Regions from separate parts of the Rhizobium beringeri genome, predicted to be linked through region 1. Evidence: riboswitches for the same ligand, from Rfam matches in the RefSeq annotation. Region 1 holds a riboswitch; each other region holds the start of a gene.
What was found. A riboswitch is a leader RNA that binds a small molecule or an ion and turns the genes downstream of it on or off. The one in region 1 is predicted to bind cobalamin.
Positions count from the first base shown of each region.

Region 2: another riboswitch for cobalamin. It lies ahead of cobU (bifunctional adenosylcobinamide kinase/adenosylcobinamide-phosphate guanylyltransferase); the one in region 1 lies ahead of fdhA (formaldehyde dehydrogenase, glutathione-independent).
Region 3: another riboswitch for cobalamin. It lies ahead of ELH03_RS12940 (ABC transporter substrate-binding protein); the one in region 1 lies ahead of fdhA (formaldehyde dehydrogenase, glutathione-independent).
Region 4: another riboswitch for cobalamin. It lies ahead of nrdH (glutaredoxin-like protein NrdH); the one in region 1 lies ahead of fdhA (formaldehyde dehydrogenase, glutathione-independent).

Region 1 covers NZ_SILG01000004.1:461,098-463,292, forward strand. Annotated here, with positions in the region: gene ELH03_RS31760 (DMT family transporter) at 1-477, shown strand, start outside; gene ELH03_RS37620 (hypothetical protein) at 483-656, opposite strand; cobalamin riboswitch at 639-838, shown strand; gene fdhA (formaldehyde dehydrogenase, glutathione-independent) at 1,058-2,195, shown strand, end outside.
Region 2 covers NZ_SILG01000001.1:2,333,930-2,336,124, reverse strand. Annotated here, with positions in the region: gene ELH03_RS11780 (chloride channel protein) at 1-218, opposite strand, end outside; cobalamin riboswitch at 478-874, shown strand; gene cobU (bifunctional adenosylcobinamide kinase/adenosylcobinamide-phosphate guanylyltransferase) at 1,270-1,794, shown strand; gene cobW (cobalamin biosynthesis protein CobW) at 1,799-2,195, shown strand, end outside.
Region 3 covers NZ_SILG01000001.1:2,554,086-2,556,280, reverse strand. Annotated here, with positions in the region: gene ELH03_RS12945 (tetratricopeptide repeat protein) at 1-479, opposite strand, end outside; cobalamin riboswitch at 707-964, shown strand; gene ELH03_RS12940 (ABC transporter substrate-binding protein) at 1,142-2,158, shown strand; gene ELH03_RS12935 (FecCD family ABC transporter permease) at 2,164-2,195, shown strand, end outside.
Region 4 covers NZ_SILG01000001.1:3,843,335-3,845,529, forward strand. Annotated here, with positions in the region: gene nrdE (class 1b ribonucleoside-diphosphate reductase subunit alpha) at 1-669, opposite strand, end outside; gene nrdI (class Ib ribonucleoside-diphosphate reductase assembly flavoprotein NrdI) at 648-1,052, opposite strand; gene nrdH (glutaredoxin-like protein NrdH) at 1,067-1,288, opposite strand; cobalamin riboswitch at 1,553-1,777, opposite strand; gene ELH03_RS19220 (heavy metal translocating P-type ATPase) at 1,941-2,195, opposite strand, start outside.

The sequences.
Region 1 (2,195 bases):
TTCGGCGTTGCGGTCATCGTCGCCTCGTCGATCGGCGGCGGGACTGGTCTCGGCGATCTGCTGGCGCTCGGCATGACCGCGTCCTTCGCGCTCGTCATCATCATTCCGCGCGTCAATCCCGGCGTCCCGAGCCTACCGCCGACCGTCGTCAGCGCCTTCCTGACGCTTGCTATCTTTGCCCCGTTCGGTTCAGTCGGCTCGCTCGACCTGCATAACTGGATCGTTCTCGCCGCCTTCGGTGCGACCAATTTCTCCCTGGCGCTCGTGCTCTTCCTTGCCGGGGCGAAACGAATGCCGCCGGCGGAAGCGGCGCTGATCGGCACGATCGAAATCGTGCTCACGCCTTTCTGGGTCTGGTTGTTGTTTTCCGAGCAACCGCCCATTGCCACCTTTTTCGGCGGTGCGATCATCCTTGGCGCCGTGCTCTGGCACACGGCCATCGACTTCAACCGCAGCCGCCGGCCGCATCGCGCCTAAAGCCTTTAGGCGGCGATTAAATCTTCCGGGACGATCCGGAAAACCGCCGTATTCGCGGGATCAATTATTTCCGCTACGCAGCGCCATTGCGACTTTGCCGACTGTCGTCTTTGAGTTGCGCCCATGTCGTTTTCTTGATCGCTGTTTTCCGTCAGGCATGGTTTGCTTGTGGTGTTCAAGGCGCTATCTCGCAAACTGGCGAAATGGACCATTGGGACGCTGGCCTGACGCCGGCGCTGCCCCGCAGCGGTAGAAGAACTGAAATCCTCAAGGAAATCGCCGGATAGACATCCGGAAAGATATCGAGATGGATCGAAAGGAGATTCTGGAGCCGGAAACCAGCTCTTGGCACAGCAAATCGACGGATTGCGGCAGACGATCACGAGCGGAACGACAGGTGAAAACCGTGGCGTTCACTCCTCTTCTCATCCAATCTGTCCGTTTTGAAAATTCGAATATCGCCCGATGCGGCGGTATCCTCGTGTTGTAGACACCGGACTGCAGAGGAGGCAGGCCGGAGGGAAGGTTGCCATCGACTGCATCGGTTGCAGATCGAGGCATTCACAAGTGGGAGGAATCCATGAGCAAAAATAGAGGCGTCGTCTATCTCCGGCCGGGCAAGGTCGAAGTTCGCGACATCGACGACCCGAAGCTGGAAGCGCCCGACGGCCGCCGCATCGAACACGGCGTGATTTTGAAGGTGATATCCACCAATATTTGCGGCTCCGATCAGCACATGGTCCGCGGCCGCACGACAGCGATGCCGGGCCTGGTCCTCGGTCATGAAATCACCGGCGAGATCATCGAGAAAGGCATCGATGTCGAGATGCTCGACATCGGCGATATCGTTTCGGTGCCTTTCAATGTCGCCTGCGGCCGCTGCCGCTGCTGCAAGTCGCAGGATACCGGCGTCTGCCTGACGGTAAACCCGGCCCGCGCCGGCGGGGCTTACGGTTATGTCGACATGGGCGGCTGGATCGGCGGACAGGCGCGCTACGTCACTATTCCCTACGCAGATTTCAACCTGCTGAAAATCCCTGATCGGGACAAGGCAATGGCGAAGATCCGGGATCTCACCATGCTCTCCGACATTCTGCCCACCGGCTTCCATGGCGCGGTGCGGGCAGGCGTTGGAGTCGGCTCGACCGTCTACGTCGCAGGCGCCGGCCCTGTCGGTCTTGCGGCTGCGGCTTCGGCTCGCATTCTCGGCGCTGCTGTCGTGATGATCGGTGATTTCAACAAGGACCGTCTGGCGCATGCAGCGAAAGTCGGTTTCGAACCGATCGACCTGTCGAAGAGTGACCGTCTTGGCGATATGATCGCGCAGGTCGTCGGCACCAACGAGGTGGACAGCGCCATCGATGCGGTCGGCTTCGAGGCACGCGGCCATTCCGGTGGGGAACAGCCGGCGATCGTCCTCAATCAGATGATGGAGATTACCCGTGCCGCGGGTTCGATCGGCATTCCCGGCCTCTACGTCACCGAGGATCCGGGCGCCGTCGACAACGCCGCCAAACACGGCAATCTGTCGCTCCGCTTCGGCCTCGGATGGGCCAAGGCGCAGTCCTTCCACACCGGCCAGACTCCGGTGATCAAATATAATCGTCAGCTCATGCAGGCAATCCTCCACGACCGACTGCCAATTGCCGATATCGTCAACGCCAAGGTCATTCCGCTCGACGATGCCGCCAATGGATATGAGAGCTTCGACCAGGGAG
Region 2 (2,195 bases), on a different contig from region 1:
GAGCTCAACCGCTCGCTGTCGGCGATGCCGAAGACCAGCTGATGCAGCTCGTTGGAGACGTAACTCATGCCGGTGACGGCGAGACCCGAGATGATGCCGACGACGGCGCCCGCCAGCGACAGGCCGACCTCGCTACGGCGGGTCAGCGCCCGCAGGCGTCCCGGATCGAAGAATACACGCAGCGCACGAAAACGGCGCCGATCCAATTTCATAAGCATGGCTAGACAACTAGGCGGGGAGAGGCCCGGTCAAGGGCAGAGATGGTCGCGCAGTCCGCTTGCGACGCAATTGCGGCGAAAAGCCGGCGGTTGGGATAAATTTTTATGACGTAAGCCACTGATAAATGACGATATTTTAGGTAGGGTAAGTCGTGTTTGAGTAAGTGTGTCGCGTGGCTGGCGATCGAGCTTCCGCCAAGGCCGGTTGACTTCCCCCCTGTGCTTGCCTAACCATCCCGATAACGGATGGTCGACTGACCATCCTGACATAACGGATGGTTCCGGATCGGTGTTGCGCCCTTCCGGATGAAAAGGGAATGTGACGGGGCGGACCCAAGCCGGGCGCCTTCATCACAGCCGACCCCGCGACTGTAGAGCGGTCAGGGTCTTCCATCCGGCATCAAGCCCTTCCGGCTCGGAGCCTGCAATCGTGCGGGCGGGCGGGACGGGCGATATGCCGGAAAAGCCACTGGATATGCATGGTGATCAACCGGGGTCGGACGCCTCTCAAGTCTACGAATCGTCCACCTTTTCACTGATGCAGCCGGGAAGGCGAGGATGATCCGCTGGCACGATCAGGGCGACCGGTTTCCGGTCTGCCCCGATCGCGGCCGATAACCGCGAGCCAGGAGACCTGCCATGCGTGCCGGGCGAGAAGCCCACACCTGGGCACTATGCCCGTTGCCAGCACGGAGGTTGTCTTGGCTGAACGATTGAATTCAGCGCGGCCTGGTGCGGCGCGATTTGCTTCCTCTTCTCCCCAGCGGGGAGAAGGTGGCCCGAAGGGTCGGATGAGGGGGCCGCACGGCACGCCCTTCATCATTGCCCTTCGCTTGCGCTCAGTGCATTCGCGGCTTTGCCGCTCGCCCCCTCAACCGCCTGCCGGCACCTTCTCCCCGCTGGGGAGAAGAGACATGTGGCGATGCTTTGCCTCGTCTGATCCCATGGAAGTCAAAGAGACGGCTTTGGACTGCGGTTCGTTCTGCAGCAGAAGCTCGAGCGGACAGTGGGGGGCAAACCACATGTCCTTCACCCGAGGGACCGTTTGCGCATGACCGTCGCTCCTTCCAACGCCGTCTTCATCCTCGGCGGTGCGCGCTCCGGCAAGTCCCGGTTCGCCGAATCCCTCGTCACCGCGACCGATCTGGATCGCCACTACCTTGCCACCGGCCGTGCCTGGGACGAGGAGATGCAGGCGCGCATAACGCAACACAAGGCCGATCGCGGTCCGTCCTGGACGACGCATGAGGAGCCTCTCGATCTTGTCGGCAGGCTTACCGCCATCGACGGCGAGGGGCGCATCGTGCTGATCGATTGCCTGACGCTCTGGGTCACCAATCTGATGATGGAGAAGCGTGAGATGGCGGCGGAATTTGCCGCACTTGCCGATTTCCTGCCCGCTGCGAAGGCGCGGCTCGTTTTCGTTTCCAACGAGGTCGGTCTCGGCATCGTGCCGGATAATCGCATGGCGCGGGATTTTCGCGATCATGCCGGCCGGCTGCACCAATCGATCGCGGCGAAGGCCGCCGAAGTCTATTTCATCGCGGCAGGCCTGCCGCTGAAAATGAAGGGTTAAGTCCATGAACCAGCAGAAGATTCCCGCAACCGTCATCACCGGCTTCCTCGGTGCCGGCAAGACGACGATGATCCGCAACCTGCTGACCAATGCCGGCGGCAAGAAGATTGCGCTTATTATCAACGAATTCGGCGATCTCGGTGTCGACGGCGACGTGCTGAAGGGCTGCGGTGCTGATAATTGCACCGAGGACGACATCATCGAGTTGACCAATGGCTGCATCTGCTGCACCGTTGCGGACGATTTCATTCCGACGATGACGAAGCTGCTCGAGCGCGAACAGCGGCCCGATCACATCGTCATCGAGACCTCGGGCCTTGCTTTGCCGCAGCCGCTGGTCGCCGCCTTCAACTGGCCCGACATTCGCACCCAGGTGACCGTCGACGGCGTCATCACGGTGG
Region 3 (2,195 bases), on a different contig from region 1:
CATTTGAATGCCTCCGTCAGATTGATCTCGCAGCCCACGCCATGCTCTTTCATTTGGGCTAGCCTGTATTGTGCACCGGCATGATCCTGATTTGCGGCCTGGCCGTACCATCTCACGGCGTCTGTTGGATCGATATCGCAACCGTCGCCGTCTTCTCTCATCAATCCCAATAAATACTGTGCGTCGGCATGGCCTTGACTGGCGGCTTTCTCAAACCACTTGCAGCCTTCGGGCGCGCTTTGTGCAACGCCGTCCCCCATGAGATACAGGCCAGCCAGGAGGAATTGCGCATCGACATGACCTTGTTCGCCCGCTTTCCGAAGCCATCTCGCGCCTTCGGCTTTATCCCCGGTGACACCTTCACCTCGTGCAGTGATGTGGCCCAATTCAAATTGTGCTTGCGCATCGCCTTGCTCGGCTGCTTGGCGAATTGCGCCTATCCTGGCTGCGGCGAGATCGGCGCTATCCGGATTGCTCATTGCTACATCAAACCTCGTTGAAATCGGTGGCGCCAAAGCTATGTCGGGGGCCTGCCTTTCGCAATCCGTCGTGACGCACGCCGACGGATGCCCCGGCGCTGGCGTCAGCACCGCAGACGATAGCTTTTGCTCGAGGGCGCTGGCGAGTTTTGCTTTTAGGTCTCGCAATTTGCCATGGTGAGCCGGCACGATCCTCCGCAATAATCATTGACGTCAGGCGGGTGGGCGACATAACTGGGTGCGACGGTTCCCTGAAGATGACTCCAAGGGGATTAATAGGGAACACGGTGAGGACGACCCAGTAGGGACCGAGACCGTGGCTGCCCCCGCAACTGTAAGCGGATTGTCGATCATCTCAGGAGTGGCCAGCGACTGGCCATCTCTGATGGGCCTATCGCCCTGCCACTGCGAACTATCGCGCGGGAAGGCGGATGAAACGACGGATATCCGCAAGCCAGGAGACCTGCCGTCAATCACGATCCAATCAACCGGGCGGGGATGCCCGGAAAGGAACAGATATGATTGACCTGCTGAACCTTCGCCGAATTCCGGCATGCATCCGCCTCGATTGGGTCTCCTGCGGCTAGTTCACGCCTAAGCGTGCTTTCGGTCCGCGCACATGAGCGGAACGGCCGTGATTTTTCCCTTGATCGAGGTTTTCCATGCGCCAGATTCTCGCCACCATGACATTTGCCTTCGGGCTCGCCGGCCTTGCGGCACCAAGCCTTGCCGCGACCCGATATCCCTTGACCATCACCAATTGCGGCCAGCAGGTGACCTTCGAAAAGGCGCCGGCGAGGATCGTTTCGATCGGCCAGGGCATGACCGAAGTTCTCTTCTCGCTCGGCCTTGCCGATAGGATCGCCGGAACGGCCGTCTGGGTCGGTCCAGTGCTGCCGCAATATGCCGAGGCCAACAGCAAGATAAAGCGGCTTGCCGACAACGATCCGAGCTTCGAATCCGTCGTCGGGCAGGAGCCCGACCTGGTGGCGGCCGAGTTCGAATGGCATGTCGGCGCGCAGGGATCCGTCGGCAAGCGGGAGCAGTTCAAGGATCTCGGGATCAATACCTATCTCGCGCCGGCCGATTGCGTCGCCAAGGTCAATACCGACGGCGGCGACGGCGTGCGCAGGGAATTGTTCACGATGGAGCTGATCTACAGAAAAATCGCTGAGCTCTCGGAGATCTTCGACGTGAAGGAGCACGGCGATGCGCTGATTTCCAAGCTGAAGAAGCGCGAGGCGGATGCCGTCGCTTCGATATCAGGCGCATCGGGCAAGAACTTGCCCGTCGTCTTCTGGTTCTCCAGCAAAGAGGTCAACGGCGACGCCTTCATCGCCGGTAAGAACAGCGCGCCCGCCTATATCCTGAAGACGATCGGTGCGAAGAACGTCGTCACCACGGAAGAGGAATGGCCGCTGGTGGGTTGGGAAACCATCGCCCAGGCGAACCCTGCCATCATCGTGCTGGCGACCATGGACCGCCGCCGTTACGCGGCTGACGATCCTAAGGTCAAGGTTGATTTCCTCGAGAACGATCCTGTGACCAAAGAGTTGGACGCGGTCAAAAACAAGCACTTCGTGATGATGGACGCACAGTCGATGAACCCGACGATCCGCACGATCGACGGCATCGAGACATTGGCGAACGGCATCAAGTCCTTCGGCCTGGCGCAGTGAAGGCAATGTCGGTCAGGCAACAGGGATGGTGGGCGCT
Region 4 (2,195 bases), on a different contig from region 1:
GCGCTTCGACAATTGCAGCGCCGAATTGATCGACCGGCCGATCGATTCCATATTGTCCTCGACGCGCAGCAGGAAGCAGGAAACCAGTTCGCCGCGCTGCTTCTTGCCGGCATTGAGGAAGGTCGGCGTTGCCGGCTGGAAGCGGCCGGAAATGATCTCCTCGACCATGTCGCGGGCAAGGGCCTCGTCGCCACGCGCCAAGGCCAGAGCCACCATGCAGATGCGGTCCTCATAGCGCTCGAGATAGCGCTTTCCGTCGAAGGTCTTCAGCGTATAGCTGGTGTAATATTTGAAGGCGCCGAGGAAGGTCGGGAAACGGAATTTCTTGGCATAGGCCTGGTCGAACAGATCCCGCACGAAATTGAAGGAATACTGGTCTAGAACCTCCTGCTCGTAATAGCCCTCGGTCACGAGGTAATCGAGCTTTTCCCCCAGATTGTGGAAGAACACAGTGTTCTGGTTCACGTGCTGGAGGAAATATTGCTTGGCCGCCAAACGATCCTTGTCGAGCTGGATCCGCCCCTCATCGTCATAGAGGTTCAGCATCGCGTTCAGCGCGTGATAGTCGAGGGTTTCGGCGGCCTTCGGCGGCCTTTCCCCGGCGGGCTGAGCGAAAGTGTGATGCGGTTTTGCGTCCGCATCCCGCGTCATGTTTGTTGCCGTGTCCAAAATCGTTCCATTCCGTGTTTGACCTTGGCAACGTCGTCTTCGGTGCCCATGAGCTCGAACCGGTAAAGGTACGGCACCTGGCATTTCTGCGAGACTACGTCGCCGGCGAGCCCGTATGTCTCGCCGAAATTGCTGTTGCCCGCGGCGATTACGCCGCGGATGTGTCCGCGGTTTTCCGCATCGTTGAGGAAACGGATCACCTGCTTGGGAACGGCGCCCTTGCCGCCGTCGCCGCTATAGGTCGGCACGATCAGCACGAAGGGTTCGCGGATATGGAACGCGTCTGCGCCACCTGGCGGAATGCGCGCCGCGCGCAATCCGAGCTTGACGACGAACCGATGGGTATTCTCGGATCGGCTGGAATAATAGACGATCAGGCCCATCGCTTGTCCTCAGGTCAGGAGAGCGCGCTAATCATGTCGGGACGGAAGCCCGCCCAATGCTGCTCGCCGGCGATGACCACAGGCGCCTGCATGTAGCCGAGGCTGCGGACGCGATCCAGCGCTTCGGCATCCTGCGAGATATCGACGATGTCATAATCGACACCCAACCGGTCGAGGGCGCGGTAGGTGGCAGTGCACTGGACGCAGGCAGGCTTGCTATAGACGGTAATGGTCATGATATTCCTCGTGACGACGCGATTGGGCGCAGGACATCGATCGGAAATCTGCCGATATCCATCGAAAAATTCTCTGATGATTTGAGCTATGCGGCTGTTTAGCCCCTGGGCGCACTCCGCCCTCTACCTCGAGCGGGTGGCGGCCTGAACTGAGATACTGACATGACTTCACCCCGAAGTGGCTCATGCGGAGGCTCGAGCCGGCGAAACGCGATGCGGAGATTCCCCGCAGCCATGCAACGCGACCTTCCGGACACCCCGCCCGTGGACGTTTCGTTCGAGGCAGGTCTCCTGGCTCACGGGTCAAAGCGCCTGCCCCAGCCTTCCCGGAGCATCATGCTCCAGTGACCTGAAATCGGACAGTTGCTCGCCGCTTACAGTTGCGGGGGCAGCTCCGGCATTGCCGCACCATGATGGCGAGACGCACCGAATTCCCGTCTTAGCCGCCGATCCTCACGAATCGACGGAACCTCGAACACTAGATATGGTACTCGAATCGCCGATGACGTCAACAAGTTGTTGTGGCGTCGCAGCAATGGCGGCAAAGAATCGCCGCGCCTGTGTATGATGTGGATAATGAAGCGTTAATGGAAATGCGCTGTGGAAAACCCATCATAAAAGAGCCGGTAGAAGCCGGCTCCCCAAACGATATTCATATTTTTATTCGAAGCAGCCTGAGCGCGTTGATCGTTACCAGCACGGTGGCGCCGGTATCGGCGAGGATCGCTGGCCAGAGCCCGGTGATGCCAGCGATCGTCGTCACCAGAAACACCGCCTTCAGCCCGAGTGCGATGGTGATATTCTGCAGGATGTTGCGCATCGTGCGTTTGGAAAGTTCGATCATGCGCGCCACGTCGCCGACGCGTCCGTGCAACACGGCGGCATCCGCCGTCTCCAGCGCCACATC